Regions from separate parts of the Halomonas sp. LES1 genome, predicted to be linked through region 2. Evidence: predicted binding sites of a transcription regulator. Region 2 holds the regulator's gene; the other holds the start of a gene.

Region 1 (7,738 bases), on a different contig from region 2:
AGTCGCTGGGCGTCTGGGTGACCGGTACCGCCGGTGAGGCGGAGTCGCTGGTATTCGAGGTCGACCTGACCGGGGCCACGGCACTGGTCATGGGAGCCGAGGGCAAGGGCATGCGCCGCCTGACGCGCGAGGCCTGCGACCAGCTGGTCAAGCTGCCCATGGCCGGCACGGTATCCAGTCTCAATGTCTCGGTTGCCACCGGAATCAGTCTCTTCGAGGTGGTTCGCCAGCGCCGCCAGGCTGCGCCTGGAGCTTGAAGAGCGGCGCTTCGCGCCTGGAAGCTTGATGCCGGAAGAAACCCCTTGACGCTATCTCTGGAGGCGACATGCTGCGTTCCAGCTTCCAGCTTCCAGCTTCCAGCTTCCAGCTTCCAGCTTCCAGCTTCCAGCTTCCAGCTTCCAGCTTCCAGCTTCCAGCTTCCAGCTTCCAGCTTCCAGCTTGCGCGCAAGGCGCGTACTCTTTAGAATGCCTGCGCCCGTTCGTCCATCGAGCGGGCATTCGTGTTTTTCTATCACCTCCTTGCTTCCCCGGAGCCAAGACCTCCCGAGGAAGCTGCCAAACCGCAAGGAGATCCCATGCGTCATTATGAAATCGTGTTCATGGTCCATCCGGACCAGAGCGAGCAGGTTCCGGCCATGGTCGAGCGCTACACCGGCCTCGTTACCGAGAACGGCGGCACCGTGCATCGCCTGGAGGATTGGGGCCGTCGTCACCTGGCCTACCCGATCAACAAGATCCACAAGGCTCACTACGTGCTGATGAACGTCGAGTGCAGCGGCGAGACCCTCGACGAGATCGAGAACATCTTCCGCTTCAACGACGCCATCATCCGTAGCCTGGTGGTGCGCTGCAACGAAGCCATCACCGAGGCCTCGCCGATGATGAAGCCGGTGGAAGAGAAGCGCGCTCGCCGCGACGAAAAGCCTCGCGACGAGAAGCCTCGCGCCGAGTCCGCCTGATACCCCCATCGCACGTCTGAAGGAGTCTTTACATGGCACGCTTTTTCCGTCGCCGCAAGTTCTGCCGTTTCACCGCCGAGGGCGTGAAGCAGATCGACTACAAGGATCTGGACACCCTCAAGGCCTACATCACCGAGACCGGCAAGATCGTTCCCAGCCGCATCACCGGTACCAAGGCCCGCTACCAGCGTCAGCTGGCGACCGCCGTCAAGCGCTCGCGCTACCTGGCACTGCTGCCCTACTCCGATAGCCACCAGTAAGCCAGCGGCAAGATGCTGACGATCGCCCGCTGGGTGATGCGCGGCACGCCCCACGCCATCGGCGGGGCCGTCGTGGCCACCCTGATTCCCTGGCTGTTCTGGCTGGGGGCCGCCATCGCGGCCCTGGTCACCCTGCGTCGAGGCCTCTCCCCGGCGCTACCGGTGATCGTGGCTGCCGCCGTGCCTTCGGGCTGGTGGTGGGTGCAGGGGGATGTCATCCCCCTGGCCAGCGTGCTGCTGGTGACCCTGATGGCGGTGGTGCTGCGCTCTCGCCTGCGCTGGAGCGAGGCGCTGATCGCCGGTGCCCTGGCTGGCGCGGTGATGATCCAGCTGGGGATCTTCCTGCCGCCCGGTGGCACCGGGGAGCTGCTCGACCAGCTGCGTCAGGCCTCTCCCGAGGTGGGACGCCTGCTCAACGAGCTGGGCAGTCAGGGGCTCGATACCGAGCAGCTGGCGGGATTGCTGATCGGTGGCGTCACCGGGCTTATCGTGCTGATCGCCGCCGTGGGCTGCCTGGCCCTGGCGCGTAGCTGGCAGGCGGGGCTCTACAACCCCGGTGGATTCCGCGAGGAGTTCCACGCCCTGCGCCTGAGGCCCGCCGAACTGGCTATGTTGGTGGCGCTCGGCGTGATCGGTGCCGTGCTGGGGCTGCCCGGCCTGGGTATGCTGCTGTGGGTACCGCTGCTGATCGCCGGCATCGCCCTGGTGCATGGATTTATCGGATTTAAAGGGATGAACGGGCTGTGGCTGGTCGTCTTCTACCTGCTGCTGATCACTACATGGCCCATGATTCTGATCGTGCTGCTGCTGGCCGCTATCGACGTCTTCGCGGACATTCGCGGGCGCCTGGCCAGCCGTAACTGACAAGAGGTTTACGAGATGGAAGTCATTCTGCTCGACAACATTGGCAAGCTGGGCGGCCTGGGTGACCAGGTGACCGTCAAGCCCGGCTACGGCCGCAACTACCTGGTGCCCTACGGTCTCGCCGTGCCGGCCACCAAGGACAACATCGAGGCCTTCGAGGCCCAGCGTGCCGAGCTCGAGGCCCAGGCCGCCGAGCGCAAGGCCGAGGCCGAAGAGCGCGCCGCTCAGCTCAACGAGATCGAACTCTCCCTGGTCGCCAAGTCCGGCGATGAAGGCAAGCTGTTCGGCTCCATCGGCCCCCGCGACCTGGCCGACGCCATCGCGTCTGCCGGCATCGATGTGGCCAAGAGCGAAGTGCGCATGCCGGAAGGTCCGATCCGTGCCGTCGGCGAGTACGACATTCAGCTGCGCCTGCATGCCGAAGTCGAAGCCACCGTGCGCGTGGTGGTAGTGGCCGAGTAAGTTCAGACGGCCGCCACCGACGAGGGGCGCGAGGAGAGATCCTCGCGCCCCTCGTCGCGTTGGGGGGAAGAGTCATGGGGCGCGCCGCCTGTCTGGGGTAGAATGGCGTCCCCGCAATGCCCAGGGTGAAGACCGCCATGTCAGAGATGCTCGAGCACGATCAGGAAACCGCCGCCCTCAAGGTGCCGCCCCACTCGCTGGAGGCGGAGCAGTCGGTGCTGGGCGGGCTGATGCTCGATAACCAGGCCTGGGACAATGTCGCCGACCGTCTGGTGGCCGACGACTTCTACCGTTACGAACATCGACTGATCTTCAATGTCATGGCCGAGCTGGCCGAGTCGGCGCGGCCGCTGGACGTGGTGACGCTCTCCGAGGCGCTGGAGGGGCGCGACCAGCTCGATACCGTGGGCGGCCTGGCGACGCTGGCGGAGCTGGCCCGCAACACGCCATCGGCCAGCAATATCCGCGCCTATGCCGATATCGTTCGCGAGCGGGCCACCCTGCGCAAGTTGATCCGTGCCGCCAGCCAGATCGCCGATGGCGCCTTCAGCCCCCAGGGGAGACCGGCGAATGAGCTGGTCGACGAGGCCGAGCGCCTGGTCTTCCAGATCAGCGAGGAGCGGCCCAAGTCGGGTGGCCCCATCGGCATGAGCGAGCTGCTCGCCAAGGCGGTGGACCGCATCGACGAGCTGTTCAACATGCAGGGCGAGATGACCGGACTCTCCACCGGCTTCCGTGACCTCGACGAGATGACCTCGGGCCTGCAGCCCTCGGACCTGGTGATCATTGCCGGGCGCCCCTCCATGGGCAAGACGACCTTCGCCATGAACCTGGTGGAGCATGCGGTCATCTCCAGCGAGAAGCCGGTGATGGTGTTCTCCATGGAGATGCCCGCCGATGCCCTGATGCTGCGCATGCTCTCCTCGCTGGGGCGCATCGACCAAACTCGGGTGCGGACGGGCCAGCTGGAGGACGAGGACTGGCCGCGCCTGACCTCGGCGGTCAACCTGCTCAAGGACAAGCAGCTGTTCATCGATGATACCGCGGCGCTGTCACCCAACGAGATGCGTTCGCGTATTCGGCGTGTGGTCCGGGAGCATGGCAATGTCGGGCTGGTGATGATCGACTATCTGCAGTTGATGCAGATCCCCGGCTTCTCCGAGAACCGCACCGGCGAGATCTCCGAGATCTCCCGCTCGCTCAAGGGGCTGGCCAAGGAGTTCGGCTGCCCGGTGGTGGCCCTCTCCCAGCTCAACCGCTCCCTCGAGCAGCGACCCAACAAGCGCCCGGTGATGTCGGACCTTCGCGAGAGTGGCGCCATCGAGCAGGATGCCGACGTGATCGCCTTCGTCTACCGCGACGAGGTCTATAATCCTGACAACCCCGACAATCAGGGTCTCGCCGAGTTGATCATCGGCAAGCAGCGTAATGGTCCCATCGGCACGGTACATATGGCATTTATCGGCCGCTATACCCGCTTCGAGGACCTGGCGCCGGACAGCTATGGCGATGGCTTCGGCGAGTAGGCGTCGCCTCTCGACTTGAGCCGGAACGAGGGGCCCGTATAATGCCCACCCTTTCAGTTAGCATAGCCAGGAGGCAGCATGGCAGGCGGATTTCGGCGCGGTAATCGACAGCGTGCACCCAAGCTGGAGGCGCGCGGCGAGCTTCAGTCCGTGGAGCGCGAAGGCCCGTTCAAGGAGTGGCTGGGCATGCCCGACCTCTACCGCTACCAGCTGGTAGTGGAGGGCGAGACCTACAGCTACCAGACCGAGGATGCCGAGCTTCCGGTGGTCGTCGGTGATAGAGTGGTATTTCGCTACAAGGAGACCAAGGCCGGAAAGTGGGTCGACCGAAACTCCCTGGGCAAGGCGATTGATCCCTCAGATTATCAATAGCTTGCGGAACTCGCCAGGGATGCCGGTGTCATATCTTTGACATGCGGTCGTCACCCCGGTGTCATCCGTGGGTGTCAGGCTGCCAGGAACTTCAACGATAAAATACCTGGAGGGATCCATGGAATTTCACGAGTTAAAGGCCTTCGCGGCCCATCACGACAACTACGAGATTCGCGTCATCGGCCATGCCGGCAGCCGCTTCTACCAAGTGGAGCTGGAGGATATCGAGGGGCAGCGTCATATGCTGACCCGTAAGGGCAAGCCGGTGCTCTTCCGCTCGCTGGAAGATGTCTACGTGGAGCTCAAGCGTGCCGGTATCCACCGCGCCCACCTGGTGCAGCAGGTGCCCCACGATGAGGTGATCGGTCGCGAGACTCACTATCAGGAGCCGCTGACCTCACGCATGCCGCTGGTGTTCTGAGCCGCCCTCGCAAGCAGGGCCACGCGTCACTCCTTCTCCCGCCGTTCCAGCCAGCGCCCCAGATGCAGGCGGCGGCGGGCAAACCAGTAGTACCCCGCATCCATCAGCCCGCCGATCCCTGGCAGGGTGCTTATCCAGACCCGCCGTCGATAGCCCAGCACCGCGTAGAGGGCACGGCTGGCGTCCATTCCCACGAACCAGCGACCGTTAGCGTCGCGCAGGTGCAGTCGGCCCATCATCGCGGCAACACTGCGGCCGAGCGGGGCGGCATCGAAATTTGCGGCCTGGATATCCACCAGCCTGACGCGCTCGCGGCGCGGGTGACGCGCCAGCCAGGCGACCTCCCGCTGGCACAGCGGGCAGTGGCCATCATGGAAGAGGGTCACCGGGGCGCGGGCAGCGAGGGTGGCGTGTCGGGTCATCTCGGAGTCTCCTCGACGCCAGCATAGCCCGCCCGGTGTTCGCCCTGACCATGGTCGTGTGAATAGGCGGGCGCGGCATCGAGCTGCTCGAGGAAGGCGCCGGCCTGATCGCGCATGGCGTTGCGCTTCTCCTCGCTCATGCGCGACAGGTTGCCGTAGATCAGCTTCATGCGCGGATTGGTGCTCAGGGTCTCGGCGTGGCGCTCCAGAAAGTCCCAGTAGAGGCTGTTGAACGGGCAGGCGTCGGGACCCGTCGCCCGTTTGGGGTCGAAACGACAGTGCCGGCAGTGATCCGACATGCGATCGATATACTTGCCCGAGGCGCAGTAGGGCTTCGAGCCCATCAGCCCGCCATCGGCGTGCAGCACCATGCCCAGGGTGTTGGGCAGCTCCACCCACTCGCAGGCGTCGGCGTAGACCGCCAGATACCAGTCGCAGAGCGCCTCGGGTGCCACATCGCAGAGCAGGGCGAAGTTGCCCGTCACCATCAACCGCTGGATATGGTGGGCATAGGCGTTGTCGCGGGTCATCTCGATGGCGCGGCGCAGGCAGCGCATCTCGGTCTCGCCGTCCCAGAAGAAGCTCGGCAGGCCACGCCGGGCGCTCAAGGCGTTGCCGCGCTTGTAGTCGGGCATGCGGGTCCAGTAGAGCCCGCGGACATATTCGCGCCAGCCCAGCACCTGGCGGATGAAGCCCTCCACCGAGTTGAGTGGCGCTCGCCCCTCGTGGTATTCGCGCTCGGCGGCTTCGCACACCTCCCGGGGAGAGAGCAGCCCCAGGTTGAGCGCCGCCGAGAGTCGCGAATGGAACAGGAAGGGCTCACTGTCGCTGATGGCATCCTGGTAGCGACCGAAGGCGGGCAGCAGGTGCTCGATGAAATGGCGCAGGTCGACCAGCGCCTGGCGCCGCGTCACCGGCCAGTGGAAGCCCTCGAGGCTGCCGAAGTGGTCGCCGAAGTGTTCCGCCACCAGGGCGATCACCGCGCGAGTGGTGGCGTCATGGCGATGACGGGGCGGCGCGGGCACCGAGAGCCCAGCCGGCAGCGGCTCGCGGTTGTCGTGGTCGAGGTTCCAGCGGCCGCCGGCGGGCCCGTCGCCCTCCATCAGCAGGCCGCTGCGGCGCCGTTGCTCCCGGTAGAAGTACTCCATGCGCAGCGACTCGCGGCCGCCTGCCCAGGCCGCGAAGTCATCCGGGGTGGTATAGAAGCGGTCGTCCTCGAGGAGTCGCCAGGGCAGAGCGGCGCGCTCACGCTCGCGCATCGCCTGCCACAGCCGCCACTCCCCGGGGCGCACGACCCGGATCTCGTCGCAGGCGTGGAGTGCGGCCAGACGCTGTGCCTCCGTCATCAGCTCCTGGGTATTGTCGGGGTCATCCAGGGCGCTGTAGTGCACCCGGTAGCCGCGCTTGCGCAGTGCCGCGGCGAAGTGGCGCATGGCGGCGAGGATCAGCGCGATCTTCTGGGGGTGGTGTGGCACATAGCGCCCCTCGGCGGAGACCTCGCAGAGCGCCACCACCGCGTTGACGGGCAAGTCGCGGAGACTGGGAAGCGCCAGGCTGAGCTGGTCGCCGAGCACGAGCACCAGGGGACGGGACATGGCTTGATCTCAGGTTGTACAAATCAGGCTGATAGTACAACCTGATCGCCGCCGCCGCGAGGGGCCTGATACACTAGCCCCGTCTTCATCCACCGTGCGTATCGACCAAGGAGTCACCCCATGACCACCACGATCCAGGATTCGGCCAATCCCGGCATGGACCATCCCGGCTGCGGGCGCCTGGCCCATGCACCGGAGGATCATCCGCCGATTCCTCAGGCCCGGGTCGGGGTGGTGCTGGTCAACCTGGGCACTCCGGATGCCACCGACTACCGGTCCATGCGTCGCTACCTCAACGAATTCCTCTCCGACAAGCGAGTGGTGGACTACCCCAGCTGGAAGTGGCAGCCACTGCTGCAGCTGATCATCCTCTCGCGCCGCCCCTTCAAGTCCGGCGAGGCCTATCGCGGTATCTGGAACACCGAGAAAGATGAGAGCCCGCTGCTGACCATTACCCGGGAGCAGACCCGCAAGGTGGCCGAGGGGCTCGAGGCGCGCCATGGCGACCGGGTGATGGTCGACTTCGCCATGCGCTACGGCAACCCCTCCACCGACAGCGTACTCAGGCGTCTGCAGGCGGCGGGCTGCGAGCGGATTCTATTCTTTCCGCTCTATCCGCAGTACGCCTCGCCGACCACCGCCACCGCCAATGATCATGCCTTCCGCACCCTGATGAAGCTCAAGTGGCAACCGGCGATTCGCACCGTGCCGGCCTACTTCGAGCACCCGCAGTATATCGAAGCCCTGGCCAACAGCGTGCGCGAGGCCTATGACGCCGCCGAGACGGCACCCGAGGTGCTGGTGGCCTCCTATCATGGCGTGCCCAAGCGTTTCCTGATGGAGGGGGATCCCTACCA
Region 2 (7,738 bases):
CCCCCAGCAGCGAGTCCGACTCTCCCTCGGCTACCTCGAGCGCCTCCCCCGGGGGGATCGGCTCGCGCCGCTCCAGCGCCAGGGCCAGATCATCCAGCTCGGCGATAATCGCCTCGGCCAGGGCACTCTCCGCCGGGGTGACTCCCTGGCTCTCGCCGCGATGGGCACCCAGGGCGGACAGATAGTTGAGCAGGGTATGGGCATGCAGCTGGAAAGGCACTCCCCGCTCGGCATCGCGTCGAAAGGGGCCCGGCTCCTGCTGCATATTGGCCAGCATGGCGGCGAGCTCCGCATCGGCGTTATGCGCATTGCGGCGCGCCAGTCGATAGGTCAGGTCGTCACGCTTGCCCTCGGCGTACTGCGCCACCAGTGCCGCCAGGTAGTCCCGTTCCGAGGCCACGGCGGCGGCGGCCTGGCGATGCAGTCGCCTGCCCTGCCAGTCGGGCAGTATGGTCAGCACCGCCAACCCGGCAATTCCCGCGCCCAGCAGGGTATCCACCAGACGGGGCCAGATCAGCCCGAAACCGTCGCCCACCTGATTGAAACAGCTCAGCACCATCAGGGTGATGGCCGCCGTGGCCAGGGTGTAGTGACGCCCGCGCAGGGCAAAGAAGGCGACCCCGGCGACCACCGCGATTCCCGCCTGGAGCGCCGGCGCCGGGAACAGGGTGATCAGCGCCCAGCCCGCCACCAGCCCCAGCACAGTTCCCAGGATGCGCTGCCACAGGAAGCGCCGGGTGGCCCCGAAGCTGGGGCGACAGACAAACAGGCTGGTCAGCAGTATCCAGTAGCCCTGGGTGGGATGGATCAGATGCAGCAGGCCGAAGCCGGCCACCAGGGTGGTAGCGAGCCGTACGGCGTGACGAAAGACCGGTGAGCCTGGGGTCAGCTGCGCCTGCAGGCGTTCGACGACCTCCCCCAGTCCCTGGGGGGTGCGGTCGTGGAGCACCCTGTCACCGCGCTCCCCGAACTCCGGGTGACGGGCCCTGGCCAGGGCTTGTGCCAGGGTCGCCAGGTTATCGGCCACGGCCTCCAGGGCGGGCAGCAGCGCCTTGCGCTCGTCGGTCAGCTCTCCGCGCAGATGTACCAGGGAGGCGTCGAGATCGACCAGCGCCTGCTCGCTCGGTGCCAGATCGAAGCTGCGCTTGAGCAGCAGCCCCCGGGCCAGGGTGCGGCACGCCTCGCCCTGTCGGGAGAGTACCCGCTGCATCCGAAACAGCACGTCATGATGAAAGAATGCCTCGGCCAGCTCGGCATAGGGGGAGTGGGAGGAGCTGGCCCGCTCATGGATCTCCTGGGCGATCATGTAGAGCCCCAGATAACGGGCCAGGCGCAGCGATTCGCGCTGCCCCTCCAGGCGGCGGAAGAGGCGCTCCTTGGCGTCGTTGAGGGCCTCCACCACAACGCCATTCTGATGCGCCAGGGCCAGGCGCCGGCTCTCCACATCCAGTTCGCGCAAGGGCTCGAACAGCGCCGCCTTGAGGCCGAGGTAGCGGGCCAGCTCACGGTAGACCCGTGCCAGGGCAAGCTGCAGCGGCTGACGCGAGAAGAGCGCACACCAGACGACCGAGATCACTCCATACCAGGCGGCACCGGCCACCAGCAATGACGGTTCGCGCCACAGTTCATCCAGCACCAGGCTGCCGCGCTGCTCGAGGCTGATCAGGGTGTAGATGGCCAGGATCAGGGTGGCGTTGGCGATGGTGGCGTAGCGCTGGCCGACGGCGCCGAACATGGTCATGCCGAAGGCGGCCACACCCAGGCTCACGACGAGGAGCCAGGGATGGACGAAGAGCAGCTCCATCGCCAGCGAGGCCAGCGCGAAGCAGACCAGGGTGACCAGCAGGGCGGCCAGCCGCCCGGGCCAGTCGTCATCGGTCTCGGCCAGGGCGCAGGCGATGGCCCCCAGGAACAGCGGAATCAGGCTGGCCATATCGCCGCGCCACCAGCACAGCAGGGTGATGCCACCCAGGGCAATAAACACCCGCAGGCTGTAGGCGGCGGCCTCGAGGGTCCAGAAGCGCCGCAGGACCAGTGACGGAGACATGGTGAGGCGTGTCAGAGGTGGCGCAGCAACTTCTGCAGGCGCTGCAGGTCGTTGGCATCGCCCACCAGGCGCACACGGCCCTCCATCATGCCGTCGAGGAAGACCCGCTGGCTCGGCTTGCGCAGCACCTCGAGCGCGGTCGTCGCATCCTCGAAGCGCAGCTCCAGGTCGAGATCCACCGGCAGGCCGCGGCCATGCTCGATGCCACGAGGCGACATGCGGTAGTGGCGGGCGATGGAGAGATCCTCGGTGGCCACCCCCCAGTCGAGATGGCCCATCTCGTCGAGGAGCTCGCGGAAGCGTGCCTTGCGACGCAAGGCGCGCTTGAGTAGCCAACCCAGCACCCAGAGCATCAGTTTCAGCTTCATGTCATCACCACCGGATCCCTGGAGAATAGGGGGAAAGACGCCTGGCACCGGAAAGGGGCCAGGCGTTCGGGGGCACTTTCCCGGAGTGACGTTCCCGGGGTTGCTTTCCCCGGAGTTACTTGGCCACGGCGTCCTTGAGGCCCTTGCCCGGCTTGAAGGCCACGGTCTTGCTGGCCGGAATGTTCATCGGCTGACCGGTCTGGGGGTTCTTGCCGGTGCGCGCGGCACGCTCGCGCACGGCAAAGGTACCGAAGCCGATCAGGGTGACATCCTGCCCCTGGGAGACACTCCCGGTGATCTCGTCGAGAATGACATTGAGCACCTGGCTCGCCTTGTCCTTGGACAGATCGGCACGCTCGGCAATCGCCGCCGCGAGTTCTGGCTTACGCATACAACCCTCCTGGTATTGACACTGGGTCCCGACACCTTCGTCGGGAGATAGCTGTCATGGCAGACGACGCTCGCCGTTCACTCGGTTGTCTCACCGGGCGACGGGCGAGCGACGTCGAAAGAGATACTAACGATCTACTACAACATAGGGCGACCCTGGGACCGCCATCGCCGACCTAGCCTAGCAACGCCGGCGCAGCCCGCGCCAGTTCGACTTTCCGACGCACACAGCTTCCTGTCAACGCAAATCCGATCAAACGGCTGTCCTCGGCCTCGGCCAGGGCGGTCAGATCCCCCGCCTCGCCCTCGATGCGCCAGCGCGCCGGGGGATGGGCGGGCGGCAGCGATACTACCGGCAGCAACGGCGTCTTGACCAGCACCGGCCAGGGGCCATAACGCACCGGCGTCGGCGTGCCGGCAAGAGTATGCGCCAGGGCCCTGGCGCCGGCCTGCAGCGGCTGCACATACATGGCATTGACGCCGTCGACGCAGGCCACATCGCCCAGGGCATGCACCCCCGGCGCCGAGGTGGCCATCAGGCGATCGGTATGAATCCCCGCGGCGCTGACCTCGACCCCCGCCCTTTCGGCCAGTGACGTGCGAGGCCGCAGCCCCGTCGCCAGCAGCACCAGATCGGCCACCACCGATCCACCACCGTCGAGCTCGACGACGGCCTCGCTGCCCTCGGCAGCCAGCCCGGCGACACCGCTCCCCATGCACAGGGCCATGCCCGCCGCGTGGAACGCCTCCCCCAGCGCCCGGCCCAGCGGCTCGGGGAGCAGCCGCGGCAGCGGTGCCGTTTCCGGTGCGACCAGGGTCACCCGGTGGCCGCCCGCCAGCAGGTCGTTGGCGAACTCGCAGCCCACCAGGCCGGCACCGATGATCGCCACTCGGGCGGAGCGGCCCAGGGCGCCTATTGCGGCGTGGAAGGCCCGATAATCATCCAGGTCGTTGATCGCCATCACCCGACCGGCCAGGGACGCCGGAATATCGAAGGGCATGGTGGGCGCCGCTCCGGTCGCCAGCACCAGCTCGCCGTAGGTCAGCCGCTCCTCCCCGATATGCAGGATGCGGGAGTCGGTATCGATGGCGTCGACGCGAGTCTGGGTGCGCACCACTGCATTCAGCGATTCTGCCACCGCCAGGGCATCACGGGCCGCCAGCCGCTCGGGTGGCAGCCCCTTGGTGAAGCCGGTTGAGAGCAGCGGCTTGGAGTAGTCGTCACCGCTGTCGGCGGTGATCAGGGTCACCGACCGCTCCTTGTCCAGGGCACGCAGCTGGCGCAGCAGGCCAAGGCCCGCCATGCCGCTGCCGAGAATGGTCAGGGGGGCACTCATGGGTCTCCTCGTCGAGGATGGGTGGTGGTTGCGCATGGTACACTACCCGCCCCCATGGATGGACAGAGAGTCCGCGGTGTCCGATTCCCGATCCCACGCCCAGCATGGCCCCGCGCGCTGGTTACCCCTGGCCGCCGTCCGCCCCACCATGAGCCCGGCCTGGCGCCAGTGGGTAGGCTCGCGGGACTCCTTGACCCTGCGCCTCACCGAGGCGGGGCGCCCGCGTCCCTTCCGGGTCCACCTGATCGACCAGCGCACCGGTGCGCTGCGGCGCGACGAGGCCCAGGCGCTGGACCTCCCCCCGGGCCGCCAGGCCTGGCGGCGCGAGGTCGCGCTATGCCTGGGCGAGACGCCCTGGGTGGTGGCACGCTCGGTGGCCCCGCTCGAGGGCCTGCCCGCCCACGAGCTGGCGCATCTCGGCGAGCGCTCCCTGGGCAGCTGGCTGTTCCGTCAGCCCGACCTCGAGCGCGGCGAGATCGAGGTCACCCGTGACCCGGCAGGCTTCCAAGAGACCCGCGGGCCCTGGGGACGCCGTTCGGTATTTCACCACGGTGGCTTCCGCGTGCTGGTGCAGGAGTGGTTCCTCGACGCCATGGCGGATGACCTCGGCCTGCCTTCGCGCTAGGCTTTGGTGTTCCCACCCGCCACGAGGTAGAGATGGACCGCTCTTTGATGCGCCCCACGGGCCTGGCCCGACTCCCCGACTTCCTGCGCCTGACACGCCTCGACCGTCCCATCGGCACCTGGCTGCTGATGTGGCCTACCCTGTGGGCGCTGTGGACCGCCGCCGAGGGGCTGCCCAGCCGTCGCCTGCTGCTGATCTTCATCGCCGGCGTCTATCTGATGCGTGCCGCCGGCTGCGTGATCAATGACTACGCCGACCGCCATGTGGACGGCTACGTCAAGCGCACCCTCGACCGCCCCCTGGCCACCGGGCGCATCGGCGAGGGCGAGGCCCAGGCGCTGTTTCTGATGCTGGTGGCGGGCGCCTTCGTGCTGGTGCTGTTCACCAACCTGTTCACGGTGCTGCTCTCCATCGGTGGGGTGATACTGGCCTTCATCTACCCCTTCATGAAGCGCTACACCCATCTGCCGCAGCTGTTTCTGGGAGCGGCATTCTCCTGGGCGATCCCCATGGCGTACGGTGCGGTGCTCGGCCATGTGCCCTTCGAGGCGTGGCTGCTGTTCGCGGCCAATGTGGTGTGGACCATCGCCTACGACACCCAGTACGCCATGGTCGATCGCGACGACGACCTGAAGGTCGGCATCAAGTCCACCGCGGTGCTGTTCGGCAGCGCCGACCGCTTCATGATCGGCCTGCTGCAGATCGTGACGCTGCTGCTGCTGGCCTGGGCCGGCACACGACTCGCCCTGGGCGGCTTCTTCTGGCTGGGGCTGGTGGCCATGGCGGCCACCTTCGTCTGGCAGCACTGGCTGATCCGCGAGCGCGAGCGGGAGCCCTGCTTCCGGGCCTTTCTCAACAACTACTGGTCGGGTCTGCTGGTGTTCGCGGGCATCGCCCTGAGCCTGTGGCCAGGCATCCAGTAGCCGTGCCTCCGGTGCGGGCCGGCCTGTCATGTCAGTGTCATAATGTCGTGATCTACTCGACATCGACCCGTCATTGACCCGAGGCTTCAGGATGACCGCCAAGACCGTACTGATCGTCGATGATGAAGCGCCCATCCGCGAGATGATCGCCATGGCGCTGGAGATGGCCGACTATCGCGTGCTCGAGGCGGACAACGCCCAGACCGCCCATGCCATGGTGGTCGACCACCAGCCCGACCTCCTGCTGCTCGACTGGATGATGCCCGGCACCAGCGGCATCGAGCTGGCGCGGCGCCTCAAGCGCGACGAGACCACCGCCGAACTGCCGATCATCATGCTCACCGCCAAGGGCGAGGAGGACAACAAGATCCAGGGGCTCGAGGCCGGCGCCGATGACTATATCACCAAGCCCTTCTCGCCCCGGGAGCTGGTGGCACGCCTCAAGGCCGTGCTGCGCCGGGCAACGCCCCATGGTGTCGAGGAGGCGGTGGAGGTGGATGGCCTGCGGCTCGATCCGGTCAGCCATCGGGTCAGCGCCGACGGGCAGGAGCTGGGGGTGGGCCCTACCGAGTACCGCCTGCTGCAGTTCTTCATGACCCACCAGGAGCGCGCCTACACTCGCAGCCAGCTGCTCGATCAGGTGTGGGGCGGCAACGTCTACGTGGAGGAGCGCACCGTCGACGTGCATATCCGCCGCCTGCGCAAGGCGCTGGGCGAGCGCCATCAGCACCTGGTACAGACGGTGCGTGGCACCGGCTACCGGTTCTCCACCAAGGGCTGACGTGAGGCACTGGAGGCATGAGCTATGGCGCCTGCTTCTGCTCGCCGGCCTCGGTCTGGCGGTCGGCTGGCCGCTGGGCGCGCCGGGGGCCGGCCTGGCCCTGGGGCTCGCGCTGAGCCTTGTCTACCATCTCTATCAACTGCACCGCCTTCACCACTGGCTGACCCATGACAGCCAGGCCGAGCCGCCCTCGGCCGCCGGGCTATGGGGTGAGCTGATGGATCGCCTCTACCGCTACCAGAAGGTCCAGCGTATCGCCCAGGAGCGACTGCGCAGCACCCTGGGGCGGATTCAGGAGTCCTCCGAGGCCATGCGCGACAGCGTGGTCATGCTCGACCGACACGGCGACATGGAGTGGTGGAACAGCGCGGCGGCTCGGCTGCTGGGGCTGGAAGCGCCCCATGATCGCGGCCACCATATCACCAACCTGCTGCGCGACCCGCGCTTCGTCGAGTACTTCCATGCACGCGACTACCGCGACTCCCTGACCCTGCCCTCCCCCATCGACGAGCGGACCATCCTGGAGTTTCAGATCACCCTCTATGGCGACGACGAGCGGCTGCTGATGGCCCGCGATATCACCCGCCTGCATCGCCTCGAGGAGATGCGCCGGGACTTCGTGGCCAATGTCTCCCATGAGCTGCGCACCCCTCTCACCGTGCTGGCCGGCTACCTGGAGACCTACGCCAGCTTCGCCGACCAGCTGCCCCCACGGTTCGCCAGGGGACTCGGCCAGATGCAGGAGCAGACCACCCGCATGCAGAACCTGGTCCAGGACCTGCTGCTGCTGTCGCGGCTGGAGATCGACCGCAGCGGCAGCGACCATGCCCCGCTGGACATGGTCAGATTGCTGGAGGGCGTAAAGCGGGATGCCATGGCGCTATCCGGCGGTCGCCATCACATCCGGGTGGAGCTCAAGGAGCCTCGCGCCCTGGTGGGCAGTGAACAGGAGGTTCGCAGCGCCCTCTCCAACCTGGCCTTCAACGCCGTGCGCTACACCGCCGAAGGCAGTCATATCACCCTGAGCTGGCGCCCCGGGCCCGACCATGGCGCCTACCTGGAGGTGGTCGACGACGGCGAAGGCATCGACCCGGTGCATGTTCCGCGCCTTACCGAGCGCTTCTACCGGGTCGACAAGGGGCGCAGCACGGCGACCGGCGGTACCGGCCTCGGCCTGGCCATCGTCAAGCACGTGCTGCTACGCCACGACGCCCGCCTGGAGATCGACTCACGGCCGCGCCAGGGCACCACCTTTCGCTGTCTCTTC

The links. Region 2 encodes PhoB, which activates phosphate uptake and scavenging genes when phosphate is short. Its sites were predicted from a motif close to TGTCATANNNNTGTCANA; they were not measured.
Region 1: RM463_RS07865 (DUF6482 family protein) is a predicted target of PhoB. The motif match lies at 4,470-4,487, and genes of this name have one in related genera.

What each region holds. Positions count from the first base shown of each region.
Region 1 covers NZ_JAVRGC010000003.1:118,798-126,535, reverse strand. Annotated here, with positions in the region: gene rlmB (23S rRNA (guanosine(2251)-2'-O)-methyltransferase RlmB) at 1-257, shown strand, start outside; gene rpsF (30S ribosomal protein S6) at 576-959, shown strand; gene rpsR (30S ribosomal protein S18) at 992-1,219, shown strand; gene RM463_RS07885 (hypothetical protein) at 1,232-2,083, shown strand; gene rplI (50S ribosomal protein L9) at 2,099-2,545, shown strand; gene dnaB (replicative DNA helicase) at 2,683-4,071, shown strand; gene RM463_RS07870 (hypothetical protein) at 4,150-4,443, shown strand; gene RM463_RS07865 (DUF6482 family protein) at 4,562-4,864, shown strand; gene RM463_RS07860 (DUF393 domain-containing protein) at 4,891-5,286, opposite strand; gene RM463_RS07855 (cryptochrome/photolyase family protein) at 5,283-6,881, opposite strand; gene hemH (ferrochelatase) at 7,002-7,738, shown strand, end outside.
Region 2 covers NZ_JAVRGC010000005.1:78,888-86,625, forward strand. Annotated here, with positions in the region: gene yccS (YccS family putative transporter) at 1-2,047, opposite strand, end outside; gene RM463_RS12115 (hypothetical protein) at 2,059-2,415, opposite strand; gene RM463_RS12120 (HU family DNA-binding protein) at 2,531-2,806, opposite strand; gene RM463_RS12125 (FAD-dependent oxidoreductase) at 2,982-4,142, opposite strand; gene RM463_RS12130 (chorismate--pyruvate lyase family protein) at 4,201-4,767, shown strand; gene ubiA (4-hydroxybenzoate octaprenyltransferase) at 4,800-5,690, shown strand; gene phoB (phosphate regulon transcriptional regulator PhoB) at 5,782-6,471, shown strand; gene phoR (phosphate regulon sensor histidine kinase PhoR) at 6,473-7,738, shown strand, end outside.